2 regions of the Rubripirellula lacrimiformis genome follow, and region 1 is predicted to be linked to the other one. Evidence: riboswitches for the same ligand, from Rfam matches in the RefSeq annotation. Region 1 holds a riboswitch; the other holds the start of a gene.
What was found. A riboswitch is a leader RNA that binds a small molecule or an ion and turns the genes downstream of it on or off. The one in region 1 is predicted to bind cyclic di-GMP.
Positions count from the first base shown of each region.

Region 2: it holds a riboswitch for cyclic di-GMP, as region 1 does, so the genes downstream of both, K227x_RS25755 (response regulator) here and K227x_RS25045 (Flp family type IVb pilin) in region 1, are expected to answer to the same signal.

Region 1 covers NZ_CP036525.1:7,154,877-7,171,393, forward strand. The annotation lists gene K227x_RS25015 (UbiD family decarboxylase) at 1-1,093, opposite strand, end outside; gene K227x_RS25020 (leucyl aminopeptidase) at 1,284-2,777, shown strand; gene K227x_RS25025 (AAA family ATPase) at 2,808-4,025, opposite strand; gene K227x_RS25030 (type II and III secretion system protein family protein) at 4,131-5,681, opposite strand; gene cpaB (Flp pilus assembly protein CpaB) at 5,852-6,895, opposite strand; gene K227x_RS25040 (A24 family peptidase) at 7,149-7,712, opposite strand; gene K227x_RS25045 (Flp family type IVb pilin) at 8,196-8,372, opposite strand; cyclic di-GMP riboswitch class I at 8,534-8,635, opposite strand; gene K227x_RS25050 (DNA gyrase subunit B) at 9,621-12,200, opposite strand; gene rnhA (ribonuclease HI) at 12,427-12,885, opposite strand; gene K227x_RS25060 (DinB family protein) at 13,031-14,125, shown strand; gene K227x_RS25065 (ArsB/NhaD family transporter) at 14,465-15,853, shown strand; gene K227x_RS25070 (universal stress protein) at 15,846-16,517, shown strand, end outside.
Region 2 covers NZ_CP036525.1:7,387,910-7,404,426, reverse strand. The annotation lists gene K227x_RS25805 (GAP1-N2 domain-containing protein) at 1-26, opposite strand, end outside; gene K227x_RS25800 (TRAFAC clade GTPase domain-containing protein) at 46-963, opposite strand; gene K227x_RS25795 (formylglycine-generating enzyme family protein) at 963-1,850, opposite strand; gene K227x_RS25790 (hypothetical protein) at 2,047-2,670, opposite strand; gene K227x_RS25785 (FHA domain-containing protein) at 2,673-4,085, opposite strand; gene K227x_RS25780 (response regulator) at 4,082-5,716, opposite strand; gene K227x_RS25775 (hybrid sensor histidine kinase/response regulator) at 5,713-8,523, opposite strand; gene K227x_RS25770 (methyl-accepting chemotaxis protein) at 8,536-9,897, opposite strand; gene K227x_RS25765 (chemotaxis protein CheW) at 9,894-10,472, opposite strand; gene K227x_RS25760 (hypothetical protein) at 10,511-10,843, opposite strand; gene K227x_RS25755 (response regulator) at 10,946-11,335, opposite strand; cyclic di-GMP riboswitch class I at 11,418-11,492, opposite strand; gene K227x_RS25750 (TonB-dependent receptor) at 12,310-13,797, shown strand; gene K227x_RS25745 (dienelactone hydrolase family protein) at 13,947-14,681, shown strand; gene K227x_RS25740 (class II aldolase/adducin family protein) at 14,685-15,968, opposite strand; gene K227x_RS25735 (aldehyde dehydrogenase family protein) at 16,089-16,517, opposite strand, start outside.

The sequences.
Region 1 (16,517 bases):
TCGCCAACAGCAACGGGTGCACACCGGCGGCATCGACCGCATGAACCGCTTTGACCCCGGGGATAACGGTGGGAATGATCGGGTCGGTCAATTCATGGATCAACTGCCCGAACGTCGTGTCTTCTTGCGGCGGGCGCCCGACCACGGTGAACGGCCAAATCGCGTCGTCGCGGTGCCACACTTTTTCGACGGACATCATTGGGAATGGATGCTGCAGACTGTAGTACCCCAGGTGATCACCAAACGGGCCCTCCGGTTTGGTGCGGCTGGGATCGATCGTACCGATGATCGCAAAGTCGGCATCGGCATACACCGGTGCATGCGAACCACGGACCATTCGGATCCGTCGTCCCGATAGGGCTCCCCCAAACGTCAACTCGGTCAATCCTTCGGGCAGCGGCATCACGGCCGCCAACGACATTGCCGGTGAACCACCCACCGTGATGCAAACCCGCAGCGGCTGATCACGATCCAGCGCCGCCCGGTGATGGACACCGATGCCACGGTGGATCTGGTAGTGCAATCCAATTTCGCGGTCGGGCACGTACTGATTCCCGCTGAGCTGGATTCGGTACATCCCCAGGTTGGCTCGCATCAACCGGGTTTGCTGGGATTCCCCCGCGGCGGTCGGATCGTCGCTCAGCACCTGGGGCAGCGTCACGAACGCGCCACCGTCGTCGGGCCACGATTGGATCGGCGGCAGGTCCGATATCTGACACTGGTTCGCTTGGACGGCGCCGCTGCGCACCGACCGAGGCAACATGCGAAGCGCCGTCATCGGCACGCCGGCATAGCGAAGCGGATGTTTCGGCAACACCGACGGATCCAGTTTGACCTCAATCAAACGACGCACCGATTCCAACGTGTCACGAAACAGGTACCTAGCCTGGTCCAAGGATCCGAACAGATTGGACGCTGCGGGGAAACGGGTCCCGCGGACACGAGAGAACAACAACCCGGGGCCGCCGCGGGCATAGACTCGGCGCTGGATCTCGGCCATTTCGAGGTGCGGGTCAACTTCGTCGGTGACCTCGATCAATCGACCATCACGGCGCAGGTCTTCGACAACGTCTCGGGTACTGCGGTGCTTCACGGGGGCCAAGGGGGTGATGGGGGCGGATTGCAGGGGGGCGGAGGACCAAAACCGAGCGTAACGGCGGAAGTTGGCCGGTGGCTAGGATAACCGCCAACCGAGCGCTAAACTAACCCGGTTCCTACAGGCACCGCATCGTTCGGATGATTGCGTTGCCGTCCTGAATCTCAACCCAACCCCACGCAATCGAATGCTTGAAAGCTTGCCGCTTCCTTCGCCCCAATTGACACTTTCCACCGATCCGCTCGGCGAAGACGCGGATGTTTTGGTGGTTGGCTTGTCTGGCACTGACAACGCGTCGCCGTTGATGGTGGAACTGGACAAACGAACCGACCATTGGCTGACGGGGTTGGTCGAAAAACAGCAGTTGAGGAGCAAAAAGGGCGAGATGAGTCTGATTGCGTCACCGCTTTCGACCGGGCCCACCATGTTGCTAGTCGTCGGGCTGGGCAACAAACCGATCTGCCGTGCCGATGCCTTTGATTTTGCGTCGGCCGCGATTCGTCATCTGTCGGATCGGCATCGCAAACGAGTCGTGATCGCGCTCGCAGAATCGATGTCCGATTCGGTGCATGATTCGCTGGTTGCCGGATCGATCGCGGGATGCGAAGGCCAAGCCATCTATCAAGCCGAACCGACCGCGAAAGTCCCCGTCGCCATTGCCTTTGCGGGCATCGAACAAGCATCGATCCGTCGTGGCGAAGTGATCGGGACATCGATCAACCACACTCGTCGTTTGGTCAACGAGCCGCCGGCGATGGTCTATCCCGAAAGCTTCGCCGCAGCCGCAACCCGCATCGCGGATGACTCGGGTCTGCAGATCGAAATCTGGGACGAAGCCAAACTAGAGGCCGAAGGGTGCCGAGCGATCATGGCGGTGGGCAAGGGATCCGCAGCCAAACCACGACTGGTCATCCTGAAACACAACGGCGGTGGCGACGAAGCACCGATCGCCTTGGTCGGCAAGGGAGTCACGTTTGACAGTGGCGGACTGTCGCTGAAACCTAGCGACGGCATGATCGACATGAAATGCGACATGGCCGGTGCAGCAACCGTGGTGGGCGTGATGCGGGCGATCGCCAAACTAGGCGTCAAGCAAAACGTGATCGGCCTGTGCGGCTTGGCCGAGAACATGGTCAGCAGCAACTGTTACAAGTTGGGCGACGTGATTGAAACGCGTAGCGGAAAGACGATCGAAATCCGCAACACCGACGCCGAGGGTCGAGTCGTTTTGGCGGACACCCTGGACGTCGCGATCCAGCACTCGCCGCGTTCCATGGTCGACCTAGCCACTTTGACGGGGGCCTGCATGGTCGCTTTGGGAAACGAAGTCGCTGGCCTGATGCCCAACGATGTTGAACTTTGCCGAACCGTCGAAGCCGCTGCCGCCGAAGAGGGCGAACCGGTTTGGCAGTTGCCGATGTTGGAACTGTACAACGAGAAAGTCAAAAGCAAGATTGCGGACATCAAGAACGTTGGCGAAGGCCGCTGGGGCGGCGCCATCACGGCCGCAAAGTTCCTAGAAAACTTCGTCGGCGACGTGCCCTGGGTCCATATCGACATTGCCGGTCCGGCGTTCGCCGATTCCGCAAAACCGAAGCGAGACGCAGGGGCCACCGGTGTGATGGTTCGCACGTTGGTCCGGTGGATCGAAGACGGCGGTGGCAAACCCGTTTCCAAGTAAGGTTTCGGGGCTGCCACGGCCCACCTCGGGTTACTGCTTGACGCCGGGCCAGAACTTTTTCCATTTGCTCTCGCTCGCCTTGGCTGGTTCTTCGCCAGCCTCGGCTGCGGGCGAGGAACCCTTTTCCAGCTTTTCGGCCAGTTCGCGAATGCCTTGAGTGATCGCCGCCTTGGGTGCCTGCACGATCAACGGGACCCCGTTGTTGCGGACTTCGACCATGGTGCGGTAATCGTTCGGAAGCAGCGCAAAGATTTCACGTCCCAGTGTTTCTTTTGCTTTCTTCAGACTGATTTGTCCGGTTTCCAGTCCGGCGCGGTTGACCACGATTTCGACTTTGTTGTGCAGGTCATCGATTTCTTCGAATCCCATCATCAAACGCACAACATTGCGCAAACAGGGCAGGTCCAACTGGGTGACCAGCACGACGCGAGTCGCGCTTTCGATGGCCGCCATATCGACACTGCTATAGGTCTTCGACAAGTCGATGATCAGGTGCGTGAACGATGCCTTCAGCAACCCGATGACTTTGCGAATGCTATCGTCGGTAATCGATAGTGTGTCTTGTAGTTCGACCGGTCGCGGCAACAGGTACAGACCGCTGCTGTGCTTGGTCAACGATCGTTTCAGCAGCTGAATGTCCAGGCGAGAAATGTTCTGGACGACGTCGGCCAAGGTGTAGTCGGGAATCGAATCCAAGAACACGTCGGCGTCGCCGAGCGCAAGGTCCAAATCCAACAGAGCAACACTGTTTTGTGGTTCCGATGCTAGAACGCATCCCAAATTGACGGCCGTACTGGTCGACCCAACACCGCCGGTTGCACCTGCAATCGCATACACTTCGCAGCTACGTCCGCCCGCATCGGCCGATCCGAACTTCATCTGACTGACACGTCGCAGCGCTTCGTCAAGGTCGTCGCTGGATAGCGGCAACGTCAAAAATTCGCGTGCACCGGCTCGCATCGTACGCAGGATCAACTGACCATCGGTCTGTTCGCTGGCTGCCAAGATCGCCGTGTCGGGAGCCGAGGTTGCCAGTCGCTGAATCAGCTCGATTGCCTTTTCAGGATTCGAATCCAACGTGATCACACCAACATCGGGCGCCGTCTGTTCAATGACGTCCGGAAAGAACTCGTAACGAGAACAGTCGGCTTCTAGCCAGATCGTATCCATGCCCAGAAGTTTACCCTTCAGGGCTTCGCGTGATCCGTCACTGGGATCGACCAGCGCGATTCTTAGAACGTTACTCATAGCGGGTGACCGATGGGATTATTCGAACGACAGGTGGGTGCAATGAAGCAAAGGTTGGTCGGCTGCGGACTAGCCATCCGGCTAGCCCTTGGACAGCGACAAGGTTTATTCGGGTGCACTGATGGTGACCCCATCGCCGACCTGAACCGGCTGTTGCCCCGGTACAATCGCACCCGGTGGCAGCACGACGCCACCGTGAATTTCGTTGGGCTGGATGCCCGAACCGTATCCATTGCCTGTGCTGTAGCCACCTTGCCCGGGGTAGTTGCAGTCTTGCATCAGATTGTTAGGCACTTCGATGTGTCCCTTCAGGAACAGTTCGCTGTCGGTGGGCGAGGTCGTATTCAAACCAGGTCCGCCGGGTGGCACTTCATGAGCATCCATGGCACTGACAAATTCAGGCGTCACGGTGATCAACAGTTCGATATCGTTGCGTTCTTCGCGAACACGGCGGAACATGGTTCCGATGAACGGCAGTTCGCCCAACAGCGGTGTGGCCCGTGTGACCGATTCCGTTCGGCTCTGCAGCAAACCAGCAATCGCGAACGTCTGTCCGGCTTGCAGTTCAACCGCGGTTTCGACATAGCGTGAACGGAATGCGGTGACCGAAACGCCGCTGGCCGTGATCCCGTTGGACGCATCCGGTTCCGAGACTTCGGGGCGGACTTCCAATCGAACACGTCCCGGTCCAACCACGAAGGGCAAGAAATCGACTGCCGTGCCGTACTCTTCGTACTGGACGGTGATCGAGCCGTTTCCGGACGGAACCAGGTAAGGCACTTTACCACCGACATTGAAACGTGCTGGGCGACCGTGCGTTGCAACCACGGTGGGTTCGGCCAGGAACTTGATCAAGTCTTGACGCCGCAGGGCAGCGATCATGGCGGTGAAGTCGCCACCACTGGCAAACAATCGGTTGGTACTGTTCAGCACGCCTTCGGTGGACGGCAGCAGACCGCCGGTGGTGCTTTGACCCAAGTCGACCAGACTACCAGGCGACGAATAGAAGAAACCATTTTCAGTAAAGCTTCCCCAGTCGATCCCCAGGTCGCGAAGTTTCGTTCGCGAGACTTCCATGATCTGCGTGTGCAGCAGGATTTGCTGGACACCGACCACACGGATGTTGTTGACCACGGTGGGATAGAATTGTTCGACGATGGCAACCGCACGGTCAACTTCATCAACGTTGGTCACCGATCCCGAGATGATGGCACTGTTGTTGATCGGCAGCACTTTCAAGGATGCAAGTGGCAACTGCATCGCCAGGATGCCTTCGACTTCCCGTGCATCGGGCATGACGGTGACGTCAACCGTGTACAGTTTGTCGTTGGTATCCCAAAGGTTTAGTTGAGTCGTGCCGGGCGCCTTCGCAAAGATCTGAACTTGGTTTTGCGAAATCGGCGTGGCGCCCAAGATGCCTTCGTTGTGCACTTGGAACTTTGGAATCCGATCTTCCAAGGTGAGGATACGGCTGCTCTTGACGAGCATTTCCAGACGTTCGACCGATTGCGAGATATTTCGGTTTACCGCCGAAGTATCCGATGCGAGTCGCACCGGATTCCCTTGAGCAAACGCGCTACCCGGGCTGACGCTAGCAGCGACAGCAAGCATGAGGATGGCGGCGAATGACCTTGCCGTCGATCGTTTCATTTCCATTGCAAAAGCATCCTTGCGAAACCTAAGTCGAATCCTTCCGACGGTAGATCACTTGCCGATCCTGCACAGATGGCAAATCATCAACGGTTTCAGTGGGTAACGATAGTGAATTGTAATAGGTTATCGTCGACTCAGCACAATGCCGTGGCGGCGACCCTGACGGGGCTCAATCAGTTGGTGGTCGTACTCGGGCCACTAGGCGGCTGGTAGAACGGACTGTCTTGTCCGGTCAGGTAGGCGCTGGAATCTTCTTCGGCGGTCGCATCGGCATCGACCGGGTCAACGGCATCGAGGACGGTTTCGGTTTCGGTCGTGTCACCGACTTCGCCAACTCGTACAGGCAATTTGCCAGGCACGATCCAATATTCGATCATCCGTCCTTCGGACATCTTGAACATGGCGAAACCATTCTCGTCACGCTTTTTGACGGCGACGGCTTCGGGCCGAGTGTTCCGGCTGGCTTCCATGGCGCGTCGTTCGCGTTCTTTCAGCAACTCGGCTTGTTCTTGTGCTGCACGATGATCTTCCAACCATGCCAAGAACTCTTTCCCGGCTTGGTTGGACCCATCTTCGGTGCTGTAGTCAGCATCGCTGCCCAGACTCAATCGGACGTTCCCTAATTCTTGGGCGTACTGCCAAGCGTCGGTGTCCTTTTCATGGATCAGCAACTGAATGTTTCGTAGGTTTTTGTTCTTGTCTTCGCCGGCACGACGCTCTGTGTCGCCGTCCAATGCGTACACTCGCACACCCATCAGCACGGTTTTGCTCATGCTTTGGGGGATCAAGTCGCTCTTGGTAAAGTAGGCCAGCACGTCGACCCGGTCGCCCGGTTGGATCAGGTTCGCGATCGAAACGTCCGTGGCCTTCAAAGCGACGACCCGGTATCCCTTAGGAACCGTGGTCCAGTTTTCGTCCATCAATTTGACGGGCATGATCGCTTCGCCAACATAGAAACGCTGCTTGGCGTACTTGCCCTTCAGCACTTCGAAGTCGCCGCTGGATCCCTGCGGGATGCGGTCAGATGGCCATTGTTCCAAGCGAACACGTTCGGCCGTGATCGCTTCGCCAATGTCGATGGCCGCCGTCGCGACGAAGATTTCGGTCATGCTGCCGCCACCCGCGCTGCTGGCTTGTGCCTTAAGCCACTGATTGGCCAGAACCGTAGCAACGGTTCCACAAACCAGAGCGATCAATAGGTAAAGGGATTTTCGCATGACAACTTTGTGGTCTTTGAGTTGCGGACCGTTGATAGTGCCGCAGCAAACGTTCCTCAAACGAGGGACGGAAATGGTCGGCTAAGGTAGTTGTTCGGTGCGGCAGGACCTTTCCCTGTAACCGTTGCGTTCCCTGAGGCACTACTGATACGACCCGTGGGGTCTACGCAACCGCGCGACCCCACGTAATCGTTAGTTCTTGACAACACGATCGAGGAATGTTCCACGACCGTGTCGAGCGTTTTCCCGTGGCCTAAACCAGCATTCCAGCGATGGCAAAGTAGAAAATCGATCCGATTGCCATCGGGATGCCGTACGGCAACAGGTACATCGTTGGCTTACGCTCGCGAGCGATCGCGGCGAGTGCCTTGGGCTTACGAACGGTTTTCCATTCGTGCAGGATCTTGTGGGCCATCGCAAAGTGCTTTTCCCATTCGCCTGATCGCCAGATCATCACAGCGGCCATGATGCCACCGACGATTGCGGTCGCGGCAAATGCGTACAAGGTGACCACCGCACCGAGCCAAGCACCGACGCCGGCCAGCAGTTTCACGTCACCGGCACCCATGCCGCCAACGTTTCGCAGCACTAGCAACAACATCATTCCGACGAATGTGCCCAACAGGCTGTACAACAAACCGTCGGTGCCGAATCCGCCCTGCAGCGTCCAGTGAACCCAGCCCATCATGATGAATGGGAAGGTCAACCAGTTCGGAACTTTCAAAATCTTGCCATCAATCACAGCGGCAACCACCAGAACGATGGTGACGAACCAAACGGTCCAGTTTTCGGCAATGCCGTTCATTAAGGTGGTCATCTCTGTATCCCCGTGAAATTGGTGTGAGGCCGTGCGTGCGGTAGGCCCGTCGTGAGTGCCATTTTCGCTGGCAAGCGTTCAAGTCAACGTGCCATGAAAACAATGGTCGACGGTGAATCGGTGGGTGTTTGGGTTGGATCAGATGGGCATGCCATCGGATCAGCTTTAGCGTGGACCGATCATCCAACTGAACATCGCGAACAAAAGCGTCACGAGACAGCAGGACAATTGCCAGGCGTAGGCGGCTGCATCAGCAGGTAGCAGTGGATAATTCATCGATCTTTTCTCCCGCTTTGGTGTGGATTGCGGGCCACGACGCGATTGCGTCTGATGTTCTGAACCAATTCTGACCGGTGCAAACGAGAGCTTCGTTCGGATCAGAACGCAAAGCATCCCGGCGCGACGGTGCGAGCCCTAAACAGACCCGCACCGTTTCGCGACGAGATATCTTGGTGGGCTGGCTCGAAAGTCAGCCAACGGCAACTAGTTGCCGATCGCGGTGCCGACAGCTTCGAACTTGGCGTTGGCGTTGGTACCGATAGTACCGACCGAAGCCAAGCAAACGACGACGATCAGTGCCAACATGACGGCGTACTCGACTGCAGTCGGGCCATCTTCTTCTTTCAGGAAGTTAACAATGCTTTCGGTGAAGTTCTTCATCTCAAAAATCTCGCGAGTGAGAGGCATATCACAATTGCGATATGCGACGACGACTTAAATGGATGCGATTAATCAAACGCAACCGGTTTAGGGGCAGCCCCGTCTTTCGACTTTCGTCCGACACGCCTTGGCTTCAGCCGCCACATAGTGACGACCATTCCCTTGGCAGCCCGGCATTCCTGAGGTCGACACGATTGCTCGTGAGACCCACGGACCCGATAGCTTTGCGCCCCGCCTTCTCAAACGGGTTGCCTTTGTCATGGAAAGCAAGGCTGACCGAAGTTCCCTCAAACACCACTTGTGATTGACTTCCCTTCGGCAGCAGATCGAACACCGATCCGCTCACTTCTACAGGAAACCTATGACACAAAACGCGACTGTCAAAAAACTCTGGTCGCGGAAACCTTAACGATCAGGAATTGGGCGCGGCTGTGACGGTTGTGCCGGCCAGGACAGTCCCAATGGCGAATCGCCGCCGATCCATCCCCCCAAACGTCCTATCTTCGGCCGGTGTTCCGACACAGCCCCGATCGGCCACGGCTGGAAAAACAGAAAACGTCGCGATTGCGTCAAGTTTGCGATCCAGACATCAAGATGAACCGGATAATCGGCTGTACCGGTCCAAGGCGTGCATCAGTACAGGCGTGCGCCCGCACCGACGGACTCGCGTAACGATCGAATTGCGTAGCGATCGAAGTGCGTAGCGATGGAATTGCGTAACGATGGAAGGCTCGGCAACAGACGGGCAAGCAAACGGCTAGGAACCGGCAGCCCGTTGGACTCGTCGTATTCCTAGACGGTTTGTCGATTGAGTCGAACTTTCAACGGCAATTGGTGATCCGCTGGCCGCGAGGCCCACGGGCTTGGGGGGGGATTCCCGGCCGCTCACGCGATCACGGCTCACTCAATCGACAAAGCGTAGCGGGGGGCCTGCGACCGAAAATGCGATCGGGGCCGACGACGGGCCTATCCCTGGAATCGCCTACAAGAATCGCCTAGAACGAACCCGGGAAACTTCGGTTCACCATAGAGAGCGGCACATCGGTTTGCCATCGTCATCACAGATGGTGCCTCGATCGATTGCATCGGTTGCCGATTGGACACCGCCAAGCGAGTTTGCTTCGCGGCAAACCGCATGCCTCTCCAGACGAATCAATCGAGCCAACCGATATCACCCGACATGATCGAGACCGCGATATCCAACCGCGGCCTCCGATCGTCTAGGCACCCACGTTTAGATGTCCACCTTTAGACATCCAGGTTGCGGACGTCCAATGCGTGCGTTTCGATGAACTCGCGGCGTGGTTCGACTTTGTCGCCCATCAGCAAGCGGAACATTTCGTCAGCCGCACCGGCATCGGTCAGATTGACCTTCAACAGCGTTCGGTTGGCGGGATCCAGCGTCGTTTCGCGAAGTTCTTCGGCGTTCATTTCGCCCAGCCCTTTAAAGCGAGTCACTTGCAGACCTTTTTCACCGGCCGCACGCACTTCGGGCAATAGGCCTCGCAGGTCTTCCAGTGGACGCCGGATGTCTTCGCCGCGAACCAGTTCGAATCGAGCGGTCGTTGAACCGGTACGCTCGGCCGGGATCAGGTCATCGATACTGAACCCAAGCACCTGCAGATCTTTCAGACCACTGTTGATGGTCCGAACCTCGTGCAGTTCGGCCAAGTGAGCCAGGTTATCCGGTGGCGTCACAATCTTCGGTTCCGCTGGCGTTTCGCTGGCTTCGCCCTCGACTTCGATGACTTCGTCCTCTTCCTCTTCGATCTCCAACGTCAGTCCACGTTGGTTCAGGAATTCTTCGACCGCGTCTTGGGTCATGAACCAATGCTCTTCGTTGCCGTGGGTCAGCAACAGAGCCGGCAGTTTTTCGGCGACCGGGTCGTAACGCATCGCGTGGATCCGCAGGCTGATGCCGCGTTGTTCCAGGGCCACGACCGCGTCTTCCATGGATGCCAAGGAAGTACACAACTCTCGCATTTTTTCGCCTTCGACGCGGCGACCATCCTCCGCTTCGAACACGGTGTCCGACAAACCTCGTTCCAACAACTGAGTCTTCATCTCGCCATCGGTTTGGATGTAATACCGATTTTTGCCCTGCTGGACGCGGAACAAGGGGGGCTGAGCGACGTAGACGTGGCCGCGAGCGACCAGTTCGTACATCTGACGATAGAAGAAACACAACAACAGCGTCCGAATGTGGCTGCCGTCGACGTCGGCATCCGTCATGATGACGATCTTGTTGTAACGCCGTTTGGTCAAATCTTGGTCGGCGCCGATCCCGGTGCCAATCGCTTGGATCATCGACTGGACTTCGGTGTTCTCTAACACCTTGGCTTCGCGGCTCTTGTAGGCGTTGATGATCTTACCGCGAAGCGGCAAGATCGCCTGATACTCGCGCATCCGGCCACCTTCGGCCGATCCACCGGCCGAATCACCTTCCACCAAGTACAGTTCGCAGACGTCGGGGTTCTTGCTGATACAGTCGCGAAGTTTGCCCGGAAGTCCGCCACCGGAAAGTGCGTCCTTTCGTTTCCGAAGCAGGTCTTTTGCCTTGCGTGCCGCTTCGCGCGCTTCGGCCGCCAACATGCCCTTGCGTACGATCGTCAACGCAACGCGAGGGTTTTCTTCCATGTACTTGGCCATCTGTTCGCCCACAGCACCGCTGATGATGCCGTCGACTTCGCCGTTGCCCAACTTGGTCTTCGTTTGGCCTTCGAACTGGGGTTCGGGGACGCGAACACTGATCACCGCGGTGATGCCTTCACGGAAATCGTCACCGCCGGGCGCCACGCCCTTGAACAGGTTTTCTTTCTTGCCGTAGTTATTCAGCGTCCGGGTCAGTCCACTACGGAATCCGGAAACGTGCGTTCCGCCTTCCTTGGTATGGATATTGTTGACGTAGGACTGAACGTTTTCGGTGTACTCGGTGCTGTACTGCAACGCGATATCGAACTGGACGCCGTCTTTTTCGCCCGCGATTCGAATCACATCGGCGTGGAGGGTATCACTGGCTCGGTTCAGGTGTTCGACAAACTCGACCAAGCCGCGTTCGTACTTGAAATCGCCGCCTTCGCCGTTGCGTTCGTCCAGAAACTTGATGTGCACGCCACTGTTCAGGAACGCCAGTTCTTGCAATCGCTTGTACAACGTGTCGTAGCTGTACTTGGTGACGTTGAAGATCTGGCTGTCGGCTTTGAACGTGACCTTGGTGCCGTTCTTTTTGGTGACCCGGCCCTTCGCGACCGGCCCAGTGGGAACGCCGCGCTCGTATTCTTGCGTCCAGGTGTACCCGTCGCGGCTGACTTCGACTTCGGCCCATTGGCTCAGAAAGTTCACAACCGTGACGCCGACACCGTGCAAACCGCCCGAGGTTTGGTAGGCACCTTTTTTGAATTTGCCGCCGAACTTCAGCACCGTCATCACGCCTTCCATCGTCGTGACTTCGCGGTCAAGTTCTTCGGAAAGCTGGTCGTGCCGCGTCACCGGGATGCCACGGCCATCATCTTCCACCGTGACGCTACCGTCGGTGTGGACGACGACCGAAACCGATTTGGCGAATCCCGCCATCGCTTCGTCGATCGAATTATCGACGACTTCGTAGACCAAGTGGTGCAAACCACCGGCTCCCGCATCCCCGATGTACATGCTGGGACGCTCGCGGACGTGCTCGAGGTCCGAAAGGTGCTGCAGGTCCTTGGCGTTGTATTCGGAACTGGCCGCCGGAATCGTCGAAGCCTGAGTCGTCGACGCCTCATTGGCAGCGGAATCCTGTGCCGGCGATGGGGTCTCGTCGGGAGTCTCTGAGGTGGCAGCGTCGCTCATGAAAGCCTGCAAAAAGACGAAGAAAAGGGACGGGTGCACGGGCGGTGTGCGAAGCCGGTTATTCTAGCGTTTTTTCGCGTTTCACGTAGGCCCAGACCGCCCCCGATGATCCGGAACAGGGGTGGGAATCAGGAAATCGCACGCCGGGGCTGCCAATGAGGGGTCAGCACAGGCCCATTTGGCCATTTCGGCGGCCCGATTTGCCGGTTCGGCGAACCGATCGCGTCTAACTCTTCGTCAGATAACGCTGGTAGGCCTGCACCGCCAACACGTCACAGCGTTCGTTTTCCACGTGACCGGCGTGGCCTTTGACGTGTTCGTACTTGATCGTGTGCGTCTGCATCAGAGCGTCCAACGCCTTCCACAGCTCGACGTTCTTGACCTCGGCAAGCTTTTTGCCCTCTTTTCGCTTCCAACCACGCGACTTCCAACCCGCCATCCAAGTCTTCATCCCCTGCAGCACATACGTGCTGTCGGCAAACAAGGTGACCTCGCAGGGTTCTTTCAGGACTTCTAAACCGCGAATCACCGCGGTCAATTCCATCTTGTTGTTGGTCGATTCGGGCTCGCCGCCGGCCCGTTCAAGCTCTTTGGCAGTCGAGTCACAGCGCAGGATGAACGCCCAGCCGCCCGGGCCAGGGTTTCCGCTGCAAGCACCATCGGTGTAGAGGCTAACTTTCTTCATGCCCGGCAAGTTACCGAAGATGCCTGGGCGGTACAATTCGGATGCCCAAATTGCCACACTCACCAGCCCCCCACCCCGCACGGGAATTCGCCTGAATTCCCCCGCCCCCCCCTTCAAGCAATCCTCACCTATCCGTTGGAAGACCATGATGCACCGTGTTTTGATTCTCTTGATTGCACTGCTTGGATCGACCGGCGCTAGCGCCATGGCAGCAACCGGCGAACCGCTGGCGCTACAGAAATGGCCGAGCGGCGAAATATCCGTCGAATCTCATTCGGGCCAGACCGTTCGAATCAACGACCAGGGCAAATGGGTCTCTGGCGACCAAGATTGGGTGCATTCGGTGTCCATCGGGACGGGCGACACCGCGGCCCAGAGTGCCGTGGCGACCGATATCCGCGGCGACGGGGTGACGATCCGGATGGTCAGCGCGTCAGTGACCGATCAACTTGGCGGCCAACAACTGCCCGCCGACGTGCAGCCCGCCGATGCAAAACTGGACGTCTTGATTTTGGCCTCAACCAATGCCGACGCGTTGGTATCACCTTCGATCCAAACGCTAGTGACTCGCTGGGATCCTCTCCTGGTCGTGTTCAGCGGCTTGCAGCCGGGCAGCGATAGCTTTGCCAGCGTCAGCGAGCAGTACCTATCGGAATCACAATCCCGATCGATTCCTCACAACACGTTGGCCATCTGCGCGGCGGATCCGGAAATGCCACGGACTCGCCAAGTGATCGCGATGGGCGACCAAGCTTGGCAGATGCCAGCGGACCTAGAGAAGTTGTTCGCCGCGATGGAATCATCCTGCGAAAATTCGCAACAGGTATTTGCCAAACTTTCGACCGCGCAAATGAACTTCAAACCATCCAACGGCACCCACACGCCGCGTTGGAACACCGAACACATGATGGGTCGCCAACTGCAGTTCTTCTCGCAAATTTACCACGCCGTCGACCCTGTGGTCCCGGTGATGAACTTGAATCCGAAACAGATGCCGCCTGATTATCAAGCGGCTCATCCGGAATGGGATGGTGCGGCAGAGGCCAAGCAGATGCAGTTGGTCAGCGACTTTTGCCGCCGGTTTGCCTACCTGTTGGATGGAATCGGACCGGATCAGAAGGCGCCCGGCAGCCGCTGGCCCTCGCTGCGTGCGTTATTGGTTCAAATGAATCATCACTACGACGAACACACAGCCAACACCGTCAAAAAGTTCGAATTGCCCGATTGGCCAGCCAAGTAGCCCGTAGCGCAAGTCGCCAAGACTTTCGGCCATTCCACCCAAAACCGCCCACGCGCACACGCCGCGGATCGCCCCCACTCAGACCGAAACTCTTGGCGAGTTGCGCTACGGCATTCACTACCCCCAAAACCGCCCCCGGCCACACGCACACGCCGCGGATCGCCCCCAATTAGGCCGAAACTCTTGGCGAGTTGCGCTACGGCATTCACCACCCCACCCAAAACCGCGTTCGGCCACCTGGCCACACGCATCGAAGGTCATGGGATTGATGATTGCCTTGATAGGCGCTAGCCTTGATGGCTGTCGCCGCTCCGTTTCTAACGACCCCAACAACGCACGATGCACCTGCTGGCCTCCGCGATCGAAGAAACGCCAATCGAGCCCTCGTCGGCAGGCATCATGATCCTGTTCGCGATGATCATGATGGCGACCTACGTCGGCGTGGCCGTCGAACGGTTCCACAAAACCGTCGCTGCACTTAGCGGTGCCGTGGTGCTGGTGGCACTTAGTTTGTGGCTTGGACTGTACGACTACCCAAAGATCTACGAGTTCTTGAAGGAGGACTTGAATATTTTTGGCGTCATCATCGGTACCGGCATCTTGGTCGATGTGGTGGGCAAAAGCGGGCTCTTCCACTTCATCAGCATGTGGATCGTGCGGCTGACCGGTGGCCGAGCGTCGACGTTGTTCCTGACGCTATGCCTGGTGACATTCGTCTTCGTGGCTGTGCTGACGATCGTGCCAGCGATGTTGATCCTCAGTTCGTTGGTGTTGGTGATCTGCCGATCGCTGGGCTACAAACCCGCCCCGCTGCTGTTAAGCGTCGCCATCTGTGCCAACAGCGGTGCGATCGCGACCTTCGCCAGCGGATTGCCCAACATCATGATCGGCACCGCAGCAGAGATCCCCTACGTTCGCTTTCTGCAGGTCTCGTTGCCATACGCCGTGATCAGTTTGGTGATCGCGATCGCCGTGCTGCGGTTCATGTTTCGAAACGATCTGCCCTGGCAACAATCGGCCGAAGAACAGCAACAACTGCGTGTCCAGATCGAATCCTTTGACCCCTGGGCGATGGTCGAAGACCGCAAAGTCCTCTATCGCAGCGGCAGTATCCTGATGGCGACCGTCGTCGGGTTTGTGTTCGCACAACAATTGGGCGTCGGCATGGACTTCATCGCCATGGTCGGTGCAACCGCGGCGCTGCTGTTCGCCGGCAAGGGTGTCGAGGATGCGATCGGCAAGGTCAACTGGACCGTGATCATGTTCTTCATGGGGCTGTTTGTGATCATCGGCTGTGTCAAACAGACCGGGGCCCTGGCGTTTGTCGCCCAGCAGGTGATCGCCGTCTCGGACAACCGAATGGAATTGCTGATCCCGTTGTTGGGTGTTTTTTCCGCAGTCGCCAGTTCGATCGTCGACAACATCCCGGTCGCTGCGACGTTGATCCCGATCGTGCAAGACATCTCCGGCAACGGCGTGCCCGCCGAACCGTTGTGGTGGACACTGATCATCTGCTGCAATCTAGGCGGCAACGGAACACCGATCGGTTCGATTTCGTGCGTGATCGCGATCTATGCGCTCAAACGCGAAGCGAACCAGCACATCGGATGGGGGACATTTCTAAAGCTCGGTGGTACGATCATGCTGTTGCAGGTCGCCGGCGCAATCGTCTACGTGATGATTGTTTACAACCAAGGCCTGATACCGGAGCTGGTGAGTCATGGGTAACGAATCTGAATCCAACGAAATCGACCGCGACGTTGACGAGTCGATGCGGATGTTCGAAAGGTCCAAGGTCGGAACGTCGCATGCAATCGCTCCGATTCGGCCGTCTCGCATCTTGGTGGCCTTGGATGGGTCGCCACAGGACGTGACGTCGCTAGATGCAGCGATGTACCTGCGCGAACGATTCAATGTCGAATCCATTCTTTTGGACGCCCGCGACAAGGCTGATGATGATTCGTCGGACCTGGCCATCGATGCGGCAACCAAAGTCACCGGATCACGTCCCGCGATCCGCAGCGAAGGCGATGCCTACGAAGCGATCTTGAAGGCGATCGAAATTCACGATGTCGATCTCGTCATCCTGCCATGCCCGTTCGGTCGCAATTTCGAACAGGTCGGCTCCGATAGCGCCGGCACCGTCGTCGATGTGATGCTCTCGCGATGCCCCTGCCCGATGTTGATCATCCGCCGCGACGACCAATCGCTGCGACGCTGTGCTGCCCAAGTCCGATTGGTGATCGGTGGTGAATGCGACGTCGAAGAACGCGCCGCCGCATGGGCATTTGGAATGGCCGATGCCGGTGCCATGGTGACGTTGAACTTGGTCGTCGAAAAGGAACAGTATCAGAACCTGCGAGCCATCTTAGAAGCACTGCAACCGGGCAAA
Region 2 (16,517 bases), 230 kb from region 1:
GCCTGGTCGACATTCATGGTGTCCATGTAAGGTCCTGTGGTGGGGCTATCCCTGGTTGACGATCCACTGAAGCGGTTCGATGATGCCGCGTGGTTGGATGTGAAAGGGGATACGCATTTGGCGGCCGGTTTCGTCTGCCAGGATGCCAGAGCTTCCTGCGACGCTGGCAGCAAAAAAAGCATGTTGCGAAAAGGTCCGGCGACAATACTCGAACAGCCGTGACGTGTTGTTCGCGGCGAATCGTGACGGATCTTCGGTCGCCTCGGGGCAACCATCGCATTTGGTAAACACGATCGCGATGCGGGGGCCGTGTTTGCGTGATCGGCTGTTGCCGTGGTCGCTGGTCAGTCCGTGTGCTTGGGCGATGTACGACGCTAGTTTGGTAGCGAATAGGTCTTCACCGGAACCCGCGTCACGCACCCGCATTGAATCGCAAAGAATCAAGATCCCGCTGGACTTCTTCACCACATGACCGATGGCTGGATAGGTACCGGTCTGGTCGATTTCTAGCGAGATCGCTTCGCCCGCAAAGTCGGGCGACACCAAATCCACGTTGCGTTGTTTCTTCTTTTCAGCCATTGAAATCTGGCAGTGCAGCCATTTCCAAGCATCGGCTTCCGAGGGTGTTTTGTCGGGAAAGACGCGGCCTTCCAGTGCGGTGATCACCTGCTCTTGCAAGTCGATCGAAAATGCGCTGGTTGGCAATCCTCGGAACGCGTCGGTGCCCTTGCTAAGGATGTCCAACAGCAATCCCAAGTAGACCGTTTTGCCGGCGTTGCTGGCACCCAGTACCGAAACAAAGCTTTGGGTTCCAACGCGTTTTGCGACGGCGTGGGATAATGACGCGGGAGTGCTGCACTCGGCGCAATATTCAACGCGATCGGGCAGCCGTTGATCGCAGCAGGCACAGTCGACGGTGATCGGCGGGAAACCGGCATTCACTTGGTTGGTTGTCGCGATCATCAAACAGCCTCACTAGAACGAATGACGCCGCGATCCACGTCGGGGATTTCGCTTGCGCTGACGCAGCACCTGAAACCAACATTGGCACCGCGAAACAATAGCGGCTGGCCGGTGTGAAATTGGCAGGTCGCCTGGGTCTGAAAGTAGGTGTCGAATGCTCCGCCTCGAATCTCGGCCATCGTTTGGTCAAGCAGAACCGAGACACCGTCGCCGGTGCTCGGTTCAAACTGAGTGTCGACCCACTCCCAGACATTGCCGACCAATTGGCGGACTCCGTTGGGCGTGCGTCCTCGTTCAAACTCCGTGACGGCAACCGTGTCGCCGACCCCGCTGGACCAGACGTTGGCTTTCGCCGGATCAAAACCGTTTCCCCAAGGGAAATGCAATTCGGTGCCATCACTGCTGTGACCTTTCGGCCACGTTCCGGCGCGTTGCCATTCGGCGGATGATGGCAGTCGTTTGCCTGCCCATGTCGCAAATGCACTGGCTTCGTACCAGCTGATGCCGACGACCGGGTGGTCTAGTTTGTCCGATGGCGGGTCGCCGTTGACCCAATATTTAGGGCCGGGTTGGCCACTGCTGTCTGAAAACTGTAGGACGTTTGGCAAGATCACTGCGGGCCAAAGATCGGGATTTCCGTAGCCATCGGATTCGACGAATCTGGCGAAGTCGGCATTGGTAACGCAATCGCGATCCAAGTAAATCGAATCGACGCTCACCACTCGATTCGGGCTCGGCACGATCTCGAAGCCGGCGTTGGTGGCGATGATGGAATCACAGACTTGTTGGACGTCGCCGCCGGGAACCATTGCCATGTCGTGTTGCAGTGCTTGCCAAGCGAATGATAACGATACGTCATCAAAGGGCAGGTCATCTTTGTTCGTCAATACGCAACAGTAGCGACGGTTGCGAATCAGCCTTCGCGTATCCGGGGGAGCGTCTGCAACATCGGGAAATCGACTTGCAACGTCGCTCGATGCACGTGGCTTCCATATGCCGATGGCATCGGTCAAGAGAGAAGCGAGCGACAATTTGGATCTCCACGAAACATGGGTGACGTGCAGGTCGAATCCTTGTTGCCGTTCATGGAGTGCCTAAAGGAGCAGCACCTGAACTTGGCCGATTGAATTCGATTTCCTGCCTCAAACGTTGGAATTGCAGAACAGCAGACTCGCGAGCTTCACTGGCCGTTGCTTCGACAGAACGTGGTGACGAGACCTGCTCGTTCACGCTTTGCTTACCACTGATCGGCACTGGATTCTTCTCGACACCGTCATCGATTGCCGCGTTGTTGGCGACAGCGATTGGGTGGCGCGAGCCTTTTGTCTGCAAAAACCTACGTTGCTCTGATTCGAGACGGAGCCATGCATCGGAAAGTTGATCCAGTTTCTGGTGAATTTCCCGTTCCTGGCACCTCCGTTTGTCCTCCCAACGTGATTTCTCTCGCTCGAACCTCTCGATACGTTCACGCAGTCGTTGGTCCGTCGTGAGCGGATTCTGGCACAATACGTCGGATTGGGATAACCGTTCCAACCAGGAAGACATGAAATCGTCGACGTCGCTAACGACGCCTTGCAACGACGCAATCACAGCATCGTTTGCGGATCCATCATCGTTGACGATCAATGATTGGTCTCCGATTGGGGGCACGGAATGGACTTCGCATCGGGCTGCGTCATCGGGTTCGGTTGCTGTTGGCGGAACCATGATCAGTACTCGACTCGATGCCAAAGTTTGGCAAGACGACTGGTCAACGACACTTCCTTTTCCTCGGACTTCTCTTGTTCGTGAATTTCACGCAGGTGTTGTCGAAGGGCTTGGATTCGATTGCTTGTTTCCCGATCGGCGGGGTTTTCCACTTTCGGCAAGTCTTCGACTTCGGCAAGTTTGCTGGTGATTTCGAATCGCATTCGAGAAAGCTTCGCCTGTTCTTTGGCAATGCTTGCTCGTTCCTCTCGCAGCGAAATTTCCTGGACGTCCGAAAGTGTTTCGATGCGTTGCTCGAGAGAAGTCCGTTCTTTCTGGGTCTCGGCCAATGAATCCTGCAGCGACTTGTTGGTCGCCTGCAGTTGTTCCAGTGTTTCCTCGTAGTGCTTGGGTGCGTTCCCACCGGTGGCCGCTTGCCGCAGTTGACGTTGTAGTCGTTGCTGTTGCTCGGTGGATTCTTCCAGGCGTTGACGCAGTGCATCGACTTCGGCGGCGTGTTCGTCTTCGCGTTGACCAATTCGCTTTTCGATGTCGGCCACCCAGGCTTCTAGTTGCCTTCGTTCTTCTTGGCCGGTTCGGTTTGCATCCTCGGCTGCGTGCAAACTTTCTTCGAGTATCGAAACGTGTTCGTCGCTGCGGTTCGCTTCATCGATCAGGTCTTGCATCCGTTGCAGAACTTCGTCCGATCCATCGACCAAGGGGTCATGGATGTCGTCCTCCATGCGTTGGTCGCAGCGTTCGCACGAACGTTCCGCATCCCGCTGGGCAAGAGCGGCCTGCAGTTCTTCGATTTCGGCGTGAAGCAAAGCGACCGTTTCTCGGTCGTAGGTCTCCTCTTCGTCGATCTTGAAAAAGTCGTCATCAAAATCAAACGAATTGGGGGTTTCGTCATCCGGCACGTCCATCGTCGTGTCGCTGTTGGACGAAGACTCTGCTGGTAGCGCCGCGGGTGATTGCTGCTGGATCTGCCGATCAACAGATGTTTCAACAACAGATGTTTCAACAACAGATGTTTCAACAGCGGGCGTTGCAACCACCGGTGGCGGAGGTTCAGCGGTGACCTTGGCGATCGGGGCAGTTGCGTAAGAATTCGACCCAATGGAAGAGAATGAGATTTCGTATTTGCCGATCTGGACGATGTCGTCTGGCTGGATCTCGACTTGTGCCGAGATCAATTCGCCGTTGACGCGGGTTCCCTGGCTGGACATCCAGTCTTGAACCATCAGCTTGCCGTCTTCGATCCCAATGTGGCAGTGGATTTCTGACAAATCGTTACCGACAAGTCGGAAGCCGCAATTCGACGATGATCCGACGAACACGCTTTGGTCTTGTTTCAGATCATGGTGTTCTGTGGATCCCAATTCGTGGGTCGCGGTCAACCGGATGGTTCTGTTTTGGGTTGCTCGGTCGATCATGCTTCGGCTCCTGCGGTGAGTGCAACAGGTGCATTCTGAACTTCGGACGGGATCGGAATGTTGGGCAACACCGATGATGCGGTGTCGCTGTCGTCATGAATCCGATCCATGACTCGAAACAAAAGTTCGGCAGTGGCGGGGCGACGGAGCGTTTCGTCGGGGGTAAATCCGAGAGATTCGTTCCAGTCGATGTTTTGCGAGTGCGGATCTGCTGAGATCAATGCGACTCGTTTGATTTTCGCAGCCTTGGGATTCTTGGTCGCAAAAAGCTGCTTCATCAGCAGGCATGTCGCTTGGTCGTCGCCTGCAAATACCAGCGTATGGGGCACGGTTCGTTTCAGCACCAATTGCAGAGCAAGTTTGTCGCGAACGACTTTCCCGGTATAGCGATTGTCGGATTCTTCCAGTGAGGTTCGAAGCGACTGAGCAGCGTCGGCTTGCGGTTCGAAAACGACGAAGGAACCGGCGACATTCTGGGTGCGAGATTCGACCAGTTCGGCGAGTGTGAACCCGGTCAAGACTTGTCGGACTTCATCAGGATTCCAGCCTAGCGTTTGCGACAAATCGTCGGCGCTCTTTGGTTCTGCCAGAAGGTTCAATACCTTCATGTGGCGTGCGGATAGACCGGCACGATCCAGGTTTTGGCCACGGATGGCGCGGCGGACGTAGACCATATTCTGGGGCGCCCGATCATGCGTGTCGTCATCATCGTCGTGCATGGCTGCTTCGACCAAAAGAGCGAGCAAGCTGATGTCGAGCGGCAGGTTCTTGTGGAGCGAGTTTTCGCTGTGGCCGGCTTCGAATCGGAACGCGGACAACGGATTCGTGAAGGCGAATTGGACCAACATCGCCGCTTGAAATCGAAGCATCTTTGTCATCAGACGCGGATCGAGCACCTTTTGGTCCAGCAGTTGAACAAATCCGTCCAGTTCCGCACAGCTTCGTCCCCCAATCGTCATCTTGAAAACTGGTGCTAAGTTAGCCAGTGATTGTGGCAGTCGGGCCACCATCCGGTCGATCTGGTTGGGATCGATTCCCGATGCATAAACACCCTGGATGCGACCGCGATCGAGGTGGAATCGAATGCGGGTGCGATCGGCTTCAATTTCCAGAACGCCAGCCTTTCGCCCGTTGTTCAGGAAGTCGACGATTTCGCGAAGTCCGAAACAGGCGAACGATCCGGCCAATCCCGCGTCATCCAATTGTTCAATGACTTCGGGGACTGCGCTGCCACCGGATTGCGACGAAACAACCATGACGCCGGTTTGAATCGCATTGGCTACCGTCGTTAACAGCAGTTCCTCGGTATATGGCTTGGGCAACATGTCGACGACGTTGTCCAAGTCGATGTACTCTGCGTACGCTTTCTTTCGCAGCGTTGAACTCACAACGACAGGGATTTTGCAAAGCTGGGGATTTTCCACCAATTGGCAACACACCTGGTAGCCGGTGGTGCCTGGCAACTGGTGATCCAAAAGGATCAAGTCAGGATTTACTTCCGAAGCGAACTGCAATCCGTCTTCGGCGTTGGGCGCCAAGATGACGCGATAGCCGGCGGGCGTCAGGTGTGTATCGACCAGCTTCCGAATCGTTGCGCTGTCGTCAATCACAAGTACCGTTTTGTCGCTCATTGGTTCTCTCCGTTCGCTTGGGAATGTTTTGGTGGTGTAGGTTGCAGATGTTTCAGGGACTCGATTCCGACGATTGCTTGGTCCAGCGATTCGTCAGCGAGCGGTTTGATCAAGTAGTTGTTCGCGCCAAGCTGTTTGGCGCGATCGGTGAATTCGTTCTCGCTTCGACTGCTAATGATGATGACCGGCGGTGCATCGGAACCTGCACGCGAGTTGATTTCAGCCAGAAGATCCATGCCGCTGATGTGTGGCATCTCCATATCGCTGAACACGGCGGCGAAACGTTGGGTCTTTAGCAGTTGCAGTGCCTCACGCCCGTTGGACGCTTCGACGATGTCCACGGTGTAACGCTGCAGCGATCGAACCACTCGTTTGCGGGCACTGATCGAATCATCCACGACCAAGACGCGTGGACGGGCCTCCGATTTCGGTTCCGGAGGACGGGGATCCGATGCCACGCAGTTTTGTACAAGCGTCTGACTGGGCGAACGGATTGGTCGACTTTGTGACTCGACCACTCGCCGAGCATCCAGGAGAAGGACGGTCTGTCCCATCCCTGAAAGTGTTGCGCCCGTGCAGAACGGGTGCTTTTTCAAGATGGCTGGCAACGGACGGACAACGACTTCCTCTGGACCAACGATCTCATCAACGATCAGCGTGACGCGTTGGCGGCCGGATCCCGGCGATCCGGAATGATCCTCGCCGCAGGCCAACACGATTGCGTGTCGCGGTCCACTTAGTGCTGGTTTGTATCCATCCAACAACTTGGAAAATTCAATCGATACCGAATTCGAGTCGTTGCCACCGGCGGTGTGGACTGACTGCATCGGCAACGCGAAAAGTTGGTCGGCCGATCGGAACACCATCGCATGCTGGATCACGGACGGAAGCGGGAAGCTCATGCGGATGCGTGTGCCCTGCTGCGGCTGCGAATCAATTTCCAGCCATCCTCGCATGCGTTGCAGCGTCGCCGAAACCACATCCATTCCCACGCCACGGCCGGCGACCTGGTTGGCGGTTTGTCGCGTGGAAAAGCCGGGTTGAAAGATCAGTTGTGCGAGCTCTTTTTCAGTGACGCTCTGGTTGGCTTCCAGCAGTCCCGAATCGATCCCGCGGCGGCGAATGCCGTCGTAATCCAAACCGGCTCCGTCGTCGCGGATTTCGATCGTGAACAGATCGGGGCCGGAAGTGGCCTCCAACGTGATCGTTCCTGCCGAGGGTTTTCCAAGTCGCTCGCGATCCAGCGCCGATTCAATGCCGTGACAGACGCAGTTGCGGACAATGTGCAGCAGCGGTTCGTAAAGCCGTTGTTGCAATGATCGTTCGATGCCAGCGTCTTCGCCGACGAGTACTAAACGTACCTGTTTGGATTCGGCATGGGCCGCGTCGCGAACAACGCGTTGCAGTCGTCGGAACAGGCCAGAGATAGGCGTTCGCCGAAGTTCGACCAGTTCCTTGCGGAATTGACGGATGAATTGCGAAACTGCGACGTTCCCTTCCGCGACGGGGCGGGCGCATTCGCGAACGTTCTGAGCCACTTCGATGACGTCGTTGGCGACTTCGGAAAGTTGCAGCGAACTGCTGGTGCTGCCGTGCCCCTCGTGACCGATCGTTCGCATCTTTGCAGCGCTGCCGATCAATTCGTGATAGACGTCTTGCAACTGCGTCACTTCGGTCTCGCGGCGATTGCGGAGCATCACAAGCTCGGCCAGCATGTCCATCAAACGATTCAACTGGGATGACTTCACCCGCACCGACTCGTCATCGATCGGTCCATCGTCAAATGACATGTTGGGCGGCGACACGTGATGTGAATCCGCGTCGTCGGACTGTTTCGGCACACTGGGTTGCGATGGCGTGTCCGTCAGATCGCGATCATTTCCAGTGATTTGTCCTCGAATGGAATCGACGTTCTGTAGCAGCGAATCAAAACTAGGAGTTCGACCTGCGGTTTCATCCTCGTGCAGGCGATCCTCGATGCCGTGCAGTTGTTCCGCCAATTCGGTCAATCCAACGCTCGCCGAAGCTCCCTTCAACGTGTGCAATTCACGGCAGATTTGGTTGAGCGATACTGCGTGTTTCGGATCCGATTCCAGCTGCAACAGGGCTGCTTCCATGGATGCTAAGCAACTCGACGCGTCGTCCAAAAACGCCTCTTTCAGCTCGGGATCAAGCGATGCAATGGTGATCGGCGTCGATTTGGCCACGGGGGCGGCGACGGGAACGATTTCCTGGCGATTCGACGTCGGGGCGTGAACCGGTGCATCGGCAAGCTTGGTGGGGTTGGCCAGCGGGGGCGGGGCGTTCGGCTCTGGTTCGTCTACGGGTTGGGCCGTCGCGAGGTTCAATTGACTTAGCATCGACGCGATATCGTCGGCACTGGGGGCTACGATGTTCGCATCGGTGTCCTGGTCGTCGTTGTCGCTTTCTTCCCAAAGATTGTCGTCGAATCCAGTCTGTTCGATATCAAATTCACTGTCATCGATCCATTGGTCCCCCCAACGCTGGATCGCCTCGGATTTCAGCGAATCCAATTGATCCGGCGAAGGCATTTCGGTTTCCATCGCCGATCGAATCTCGGTGATACAGCGATCAATGAAGCACGCAAGATCGCTGGCCGCATCGCTGTCAGCCGATCGTTCTTGAAGTTCCAGTACCTGACTGACCATTTCAACGAAGTCGACCAACGATTGTTGAGACGCGTTTTCAGCGGCTTGCCAAACCTCGCTCAACAAGTCTCGCGACTCTTGCGTGGTCAGTCGGTCACTTTGTAGCGACGGATCGGGTGTGGTTGTGTTTGGGTACATTTTTGATATCACCTAGCACACCGAAGCCAGACCGGACGTTGTGTTTGGAATGTCCAACGCGTTGATCGGTGCCGGGCGATCGTCGCTGCGACCCGTTTCGGGGGGCGAGTCCGTCGAACAGCTTCTCAGTCGATCGATGGCACCGCTGAATTCAGGGGTCGCGTTTGCGAGCGTTTTGATCGTCCAGCCGATGCTGTCGGCGCCGCCACGGTTGGCCTTGGCGATTTTCGAAATTTGCTCGACCGCCAGCACCACGTCTTGTGCAATTTGAAGCTGTTGATTGGACGACGTCGCAATTTGCATCACGTGCGTCGCATCTCGCTTGGTCGCGTCATGAATTTCTTCCAACGCGTTCTTCACCGCGGATGCGTTCTCGGTCGCCATTTCGATTTCGCTGCGTTCATTCTCGATTCCGCGGATCGATTCCTGCGTTACCAGTTGCATCGAATCGATCAGGCTGGTGATCTCTCTGGTGGCGTCCGATGTTTGTTCGGCCAATTTCCGAACCTCTTCGGCGACGATCGCAAAGCCACTTCCAAGTTCGCCGGCGCGGATCGATTCGATCGAGGCGTTCAGCGCCAACAAGTCGGTCTTGGCTGTGATCTCGGTGATGGTTGCGACGATCTCGCTGATTTGTCGCGACGGATCACAAAGGCCGCGCAGCTTCTGTTCGCAGGAGTGAAATCCTTTTTGGACTCGATTCATGCCGTCGTCGAGTTGTTGGACAAGCCGAAGTGCGGTGGTGGCAGATTGTCCGTTGCTTTGAATGGCATTCTTTGCCGAGGTTGCATTGACGGATACCGAGTCGATGGTTGATGCCAATTGCTCGACGTAGCTGGTGGTCTTAACGATCGCGTGTCCTTGCGATTCGGAGCCGTCGGTGATCGCTTCCGCTGCTTGTTGAATCTCTGAATGGCTGCGTTCGATCAGCTCCAGGTGCGAATGCAGCGAGCTTCCTAGTCCGGTCAACAAGTCCCTTAGCTGGGTGCTGGATGGCTGATTGCCGGTTCCGCGTCGGTTTAGCATCAGCATCATCGCTTTGAACTCGCGAGCCTGGGATCGCGTGTCAGCTGCAACCCCTTCCCAGCGTGCGGCATCGCTGCCGATCCGGGTGGCCGCTTGGTCAAACTCCGCCAGCCCGACGACCAGGTTTCGCGACGCCTCATTGTCTGAAACAACGGCTTCCAAAACGGACAATCCCGTTCGGATCCGGGTCGCTGCGTACCACGAAATCGCCATCGTGGTTGCTGCGGAAATGGTGACCGCAGCGATGATGATTGGTGTGGATTCGGTTTGAAATGCAGCGACCAAGATCGTTGCTGCCACTGCGGTTGCGATGACGTGCGTCGCAAGAAGAAGAGTCCGGGTTTTCATCTTTCGATCCCCAAGTTCGGGCGAAATGAGTCTCTGTCGACGGAACTTAGAACGGGCTTCTTCGCATCGTTCCAGAAATCTTCCAGTGCAATCCGAACTTCGCGGTAGAGACTGTTCGGATCTAGAACCAGCACGATTTGATCCCGATACATCGCTGTCGCCACGATCGACGTCTGGCTTGCGGCGGTTGTCGGGCATTCGGAAGTGCCGAGTGTTTCTAGTGACACCAGCGACGCGGCCTCGGCGATTCGCAGGGCCCAAGAACCGAGTCCCGAACCGCACGGCAAAACCACTAGCTTTTCGTGGCCCGTGGTGTCGTCGTCTTCGTGATGTTCCAGCAGTGAATGAATCGAGACGACCGGAATGAACTCGCTTCGCAGATGGCAGATTCCGTCAAGCGATGATGGGCAACTTGGTACGCGGACCAGGTCGGGCATGATCGCAATCTCACGCACCGCTACCGCTGGTACGGAGAACCACGACGCACCGCTGCGAAAGACGCAGTGTTTGTCGTATGCCGATCCAACGTCCGACGACGCGTTCGGTAGGTTCGAAATGGTTTCGGTTGCTTGCATGGTTCAATTCGATCGGTGCCGTGTCAGCGGCGAAGGGATCAGCGGCTCGATTCGATCTGTTTGGCGAGCCGGATTTTGATAGCGCTTAGTCGTTCCAACGGATCGTTTTCGTCGACTGCGGGTTCGATCTCTGGAATGGGAAGCGATGGTGTCGGCGGTTCTTGGCTGGTGGCTGCGTCGATCGTTGGCAACGGATGATCGGTGGTTTGCTGTGGTTCGCGTGCTGGTGTCGTTTCGCTTGCGATTGCAGTGGTCTGTTGCTGATTCCTGGGGACGTCCGCACTGCAGTCGACGATCGTTTCAGCGATGGATTGAAGTCGTCGGCGTGTTCGATTCACAAAATCCGCCAGCTCCGTTTGCAGTCCATTCATGGGTTCGTTGCTGGTTGGGATGGGTGGCAACGGTGTCGGCATGAAATCTTCGCGCTCGTTGATGGGGGCAGCAGAGGTGGGGTCGAAAACCATGGACGCTTGTTAACAAGAATGCGATACGGGCCGACGATCAAGCAAAGTGCGAACGGTGGACAGCAGCGTTTCTTCGCAAACCGGCTTCGGTAGATAGGCGCCCAGTTCATTGCCCAACGTATCGAGGTGCTTTGCGTTTTCTTTGGTCAAGAAGATGATGGGCAGCGATTCCATTCGATTCTCCAGGGCCAGAATCTCTTCGCATGCGGCATAGCCATCGATTTCGGGCATCTGGATGTCCAAGATGACCAGATGCGGTCGCTCTCGCCTGGCCAGTTGAATGGCTTCGGCGCCGTCGCACGCCAAAATGACATCGAAACCAGCTTCGGCCAACGATCGATAGACGACCGCCCGAATGGTGCGGCTGTCATCCGCGACGAGGATGCGGGCTGGGTGCATGGGACTCTCCTGCAATTGGCCGCTGCGCATCCGAGCGGAGTGCGACGACGAACAGCTGATGGTTGATAGGGTGATAAGCTTCTTCGGTAGCCCGGCGATCTCGAAGAGATCCGTGGCTTTGCGTCCCAGCCTCGCGGTTGGTTTGCCGTTTTCGGAAGACCCGTTCAGAGTCCCAGGGGAGGGAGATTTGAATTGGCGCACCGATTCCCCGTGCAGGGTGCCGTGTGACTTGCATCCAAATGAAGGATGTGTCACATACGAAGGGGCGTCAAGGAAAAGGGCGAAATAAGTTGCCACTGCAAACCGGGCGGCAGCCTTCGGATCGACGATCCATCCCCGGCGGAGACTTGCGGTGGGACGACTGGAATTGCGAAGGCGGTGCTGCGAACGTTCAGTCCGCGGCAGGACGTTCCCCAAAATACACCTCAATGGACCAGCCAATTCTGGCGACCGGTTCCATGTCCTGGATCAACGAACCGTCGATCGACGCAACGACGTACTTCCCGATATCCATTGTCCGTGCGACTTTGAAATTTCAGTCGGCCGAAGTGCCGGCGGAGATCTCGTGTCGATGCCGAAGCGTTCGGCAATGGAATCGGACGAACGGTGCCGCTGGGCAAACTTCATCCACCCAATCAATGTTCGGTGGGGGCATCGAAGCGGACGGGAAATGTGTGGCGTGGGGGACGAGGCCACGAGTCCGTCCTGACAACGATCAAACCTGCGTCGTCGTGGAATTCGTCCAAATTCGTGACCGTCGGGTTGCCATCGTGCGATTCTGGCGAATCCCACTACGGCAGTTCCGGTGATTGCCTGCGGGCGTTTCTCGGGATGGTCGTTCCGGTTGTGCCGACAAGGGGATCTTGGTGGGCCGGGCGTCGATGGAATGCGTCAGATTTCGGCGTCCCCGAACTTCTACGTAACCCATACAAGTCTATTGAACTAATTCATGGGTAACACTGGGCAGAGTAGGCATGGGAATCGAACGACCAAATACAGAACGCAAGGCGCTCGCAGTCAACTTGGACGCGCGTCGTTACGGATCGTTTGCCGAAATCGGCGCGGGCCAAGAAGTGGTGCGTTGGTTCTTTCGAGTCGGTGCTGCTGCCGGGACGATCGCCAAAAGCATGTCGGCCTACGACATGTCGGTCAGCGATGCGATCTATGGCCAGTGCGATCGATACGTCTGCCGCCAACGACTGCAAGACATGTTGGACCGCGAACATGCGTTGAACTTGGAACGGTTGCGAGAGAGTCGTGGTGATACGACGGCGTTCTTTGCTTTTGCCGACACGGTATCAGCCCGCAACTTTCATGGCACCAACGATTGTCATGGATGGATGGGGATTCGATTCCAGGCGCACCCGCGGGACGAAGACAGCCAAATCATCATTCATGTTCGCATGTTGGATACCGAGAATGCGTTGCAGCAAGAGGCGCTTGGGATCGTCGGCGTCAACTTGCTATACGGTGCATTCTTCCTGAATCACGAACCCGATCAGTTGATCGAATCGCTGCTGGATAACCTCAGTACTCGCCGAATCGAGATCGATATGATCGAGTTTTCGGGGATCGCTTTCCGGCACGTCGACAATCGCGTGATGAGTTTGCGATTGGTCCAGCTAGGACTCAGCAGTGCTGCGATGTTCTCGGCCAATGGCGAAGTTTTGCAGCCGTCGGAAGTGTTGTACAAGAAGCCCATTTTGGTCGAACGAGGCAGCTTTCGTCCGCTGACCAACGTCAACTTGGACATGATCAAAGCCGCTCAGGAGAAGTTCCAGCAGGAAGCCGACGTCAACGCCGACGAAGTGGTGACATTGGCCGAGATCACGATGCGAAATCTTCGCGTCAATGGTGACATCGACCTGCGAGATTTTCTAGAACGTGTGGATGTCTTGGCCGCATCTGGATTGACGGTGCTGATATCCGACTACTTTGAATACTATCGTTTGGCCGCCTATCTGTCCCGGCACACGAAGAAGAAGATCGGGATCACCATGGGGGCTGCTAGCCTGATCGAACTGTTCGACGAAAAGTACTACACCAAGCTGGATGGTGGCATTCTGGAATCGTTTGGGCGCTTGTTCAAGAACGATTTGAAACTGTACATCTATCCGTTGCTGGATCGTGAAACCGGCGTTCTGAAGACGGTCGAGAATCTTGAAGTTGCACCGGAGCTGCGTAGTTTGTACCAGTACTTGGTCGACAAGGGAGAAATCGAACAGCTGGGGAATTACAGTCCCGAGTGCTTGGCGACATTCTCTCGCGAGGTGCTGCTGCAGATCCAGAAGGGTGATCCGGAATGGGTCAGTCACGTTCCCGCAGAAGTCGCTAACTTGATCCAACAACGCGGGTTCTTTGGTTGTCGTCGCAAGACCGAGTCGGCAATTGCTAGCCCTGCGGTTGCACCGGTCGGGATGCAAGCCAACCTGATATCGCCTAGCTTGAGCCACGCCAGATAGGCAATCGACGGGCCTTCGCCGCCTGGCCGATGGAGGGGGCTGCGGTGCTGGAGCAACACGAGGGGAATCGGGGTCGTTACAACAGTGATGCGGGCGGCGTTGTCTAGCCGGCCCGTTTCACTCGATGACCCGATTCAAAAGGCGTTGCGATGCGCATTCAGCCCGTTTTGCCGGTGGATATTGATACGCCATCCGGACCCATGCGGACTCATTTGTTTCGCCCCGATGCAGCAGGAGCGTTTCCGGGCGTGATCCTGTATTCCGAGATCTACCAGATGACGGCCCCGATCGCGCGCACTGCGGCGATGATCGCAGGGCATGGGTTTGTCGTTGCGGTGCCCGATGTCTACCATGAATTCACCGAACCCGGCGAAGCGTTTGCCTACGATCGGGAAGGTACCGAACGCGGCAACGAACTGAAGATCACAAAGACCGTCGCTCAATACGACGCCGATGCTCGTGCGGTCATCGAATATCTCGGAAATGATCCGGACTGCACCGGCCAAATCGGAACCGTCGGGATCTGTTTAGGCGGCCACTTGGCATTTCGTGCCGCGATGAATCCAGAAGTGAAAGCTGGGATCTGCTTTTACGCCACGGACATTCACAAAGGCAGTTTGGGAACGGGCGACGATTCGTTGGCCAGGGTCCGTGATATCCAAGCCGAAATGATGATGATCTGGGGCCGCCAAGATCCTCATGTCCCGCTAAAAGGACGCCGTCTGGTCTACGATGCGATGACGGCGGCGGAGACCTGTTTCACTTGGCATGAATTCAACGGTGAGCACGCATTCATGCGGGACGAGGGTCACCGGTACGATCCCGAACTAGCACAACTGCTGAACGGGATGGCGTGTCAGAAGCTGACCGACTGTTTGAAGTAGGTTTTAGCTTAAGTTGAACTCGCGCCGCAGTTCGTCGATGACGGCCTCTGGCATCGTTTGGATTTCTCCGATCGCCTTGGCATTGATCACCGCCTCGGCAGTGGATTCCAAGACCTCCAAACGATCGAACGTGTCCAGCACGCTACGGCCGGTCACGATCACGCCGTCGTTTTCTAGCATCGCAGCCGGGGATGCTTCGGAAACGTAGGTCGCCAATTCGGTGTAGTCGCGATATTGGACGCCGTAGGGCACTCGTTTGACGTCACGCAAAAAGACATAGCTTTCGGGGATCGTGCGGACGTCGAAGGTGGAATCGGTGACGCTGAACGCGGTCGCGTTGACGGGGTGCGCGAAGACGATTGCATTGACCGCGGGGTGCGCTGCGTAGATGGCTTGGTGGGCGCGGGCGGCACGGCTAGCCAGTTTTCCGGATTCGCGACCATCGCCGCTGACCAGGACCAGGTCTTCGACGGTCAGCAGTTCGCGATCCTTTTGGCTGGGGGTGATCAAGAACGATTTCTTGTCGACTCGCGCCGAAAAGCTGCCCTCGGTGCTGATCAGCAATCGTTGGCGGCAGCCACGACGCAGGAAGTCGCACAACTGTTTTCGCAGTTCTTGTTCGTTCGGTGTGGGGGCCGGCGGATCGAAGGATTCGAAATCGACAGCTCGGTCGGCCGCTTGTTGCAGGTGTTTGTCCTGTAGGAATCGGACGCTGCCCAACTGGTTGGCTTTGACCAATGTCTTGCCGGCAAATTCAAACGCTTCGAATCGTTCGAACGCACGCGGCAGCGATTCGCCACCCACGACGACCCCGTGGTTCTCTAGGATCACGCTATCGCAACCACTTGCGAATGTTTGTGCAATGCTTTCTCCCAGTGCTTCGCTGCCGGGGCACGCATAGGGTGCAAAGCCCAGTTTTCCGCACACGTTATGGGCTTGGTGAAACAGTCTTGTGTTGGGCGTTTGGCGACAAATGCTGAACGCGACCAGGGCGACCGGATGGGCGTGCACGATGGATTGAATGTCTGGCCGAGCCGCATAGATGGCGCGGTGAAACGGGAATTCCGATGACGGTGGGTGTTTACCATCCACGGTTCCGTCGGCACGAACGCAGACGATGTCGTCACGCGTCAGATTGCCTTTGTCGACTCGCGCGGGAGAAATCCAGACGTTCCCCTCGTTGTCGCGGATCGACAAGTTTCCGCCCGACGTGGTCGTCATCCGGTACCGATAGATTCGGTCCATCGTCTGCATGATTTCGTCGCGTGGATGAACCAGATTACGCATAGTGATATCGTCTTGAAGGGAATCGTTGTGGCGGCGGAGCGAACCGAATGACGGGCGACCTGTCCTGGGCCAGGCGATGCAGGCCTGGCAATCCCAGGACAGTGGTGCGCCGGTGAACAACTACAGCGGGCGAACGACGGATGTGCTGCGGTAGTAATCCATCAGGGTTTCGGCCGATAGGACTCCGCCACCCAGGCCGCTCTTGTTGACGCCGCCGTAGGGGACACCTTGGGCGAAGACGTTGTGAGCGTTGATCCAGCTGTTGCCCGCCGTCATGGCTTCGGCAACTCGCGCCGCCCGTTTGTCGTCCTTGGTCCAAACACTATTGGCCAATCCGTAGTCGGTGTTGTTGGCCATTTCGATCGCTTCCGCCTCGGTCGAAAATTTGACCAGGTAAGCGACAGGGCCAAAGATCTCTTCGCGTGCGGCAACATTGTCTAGCGTACCGGCCAACAGGGCTGGGTTCACGTAGTTGCCGGTGTATCCGCTGACCGATGCGGGGCCGCCACCGAAGATGCACTCGGCGCCTTCGGCCTGTCCCTTCTTTTC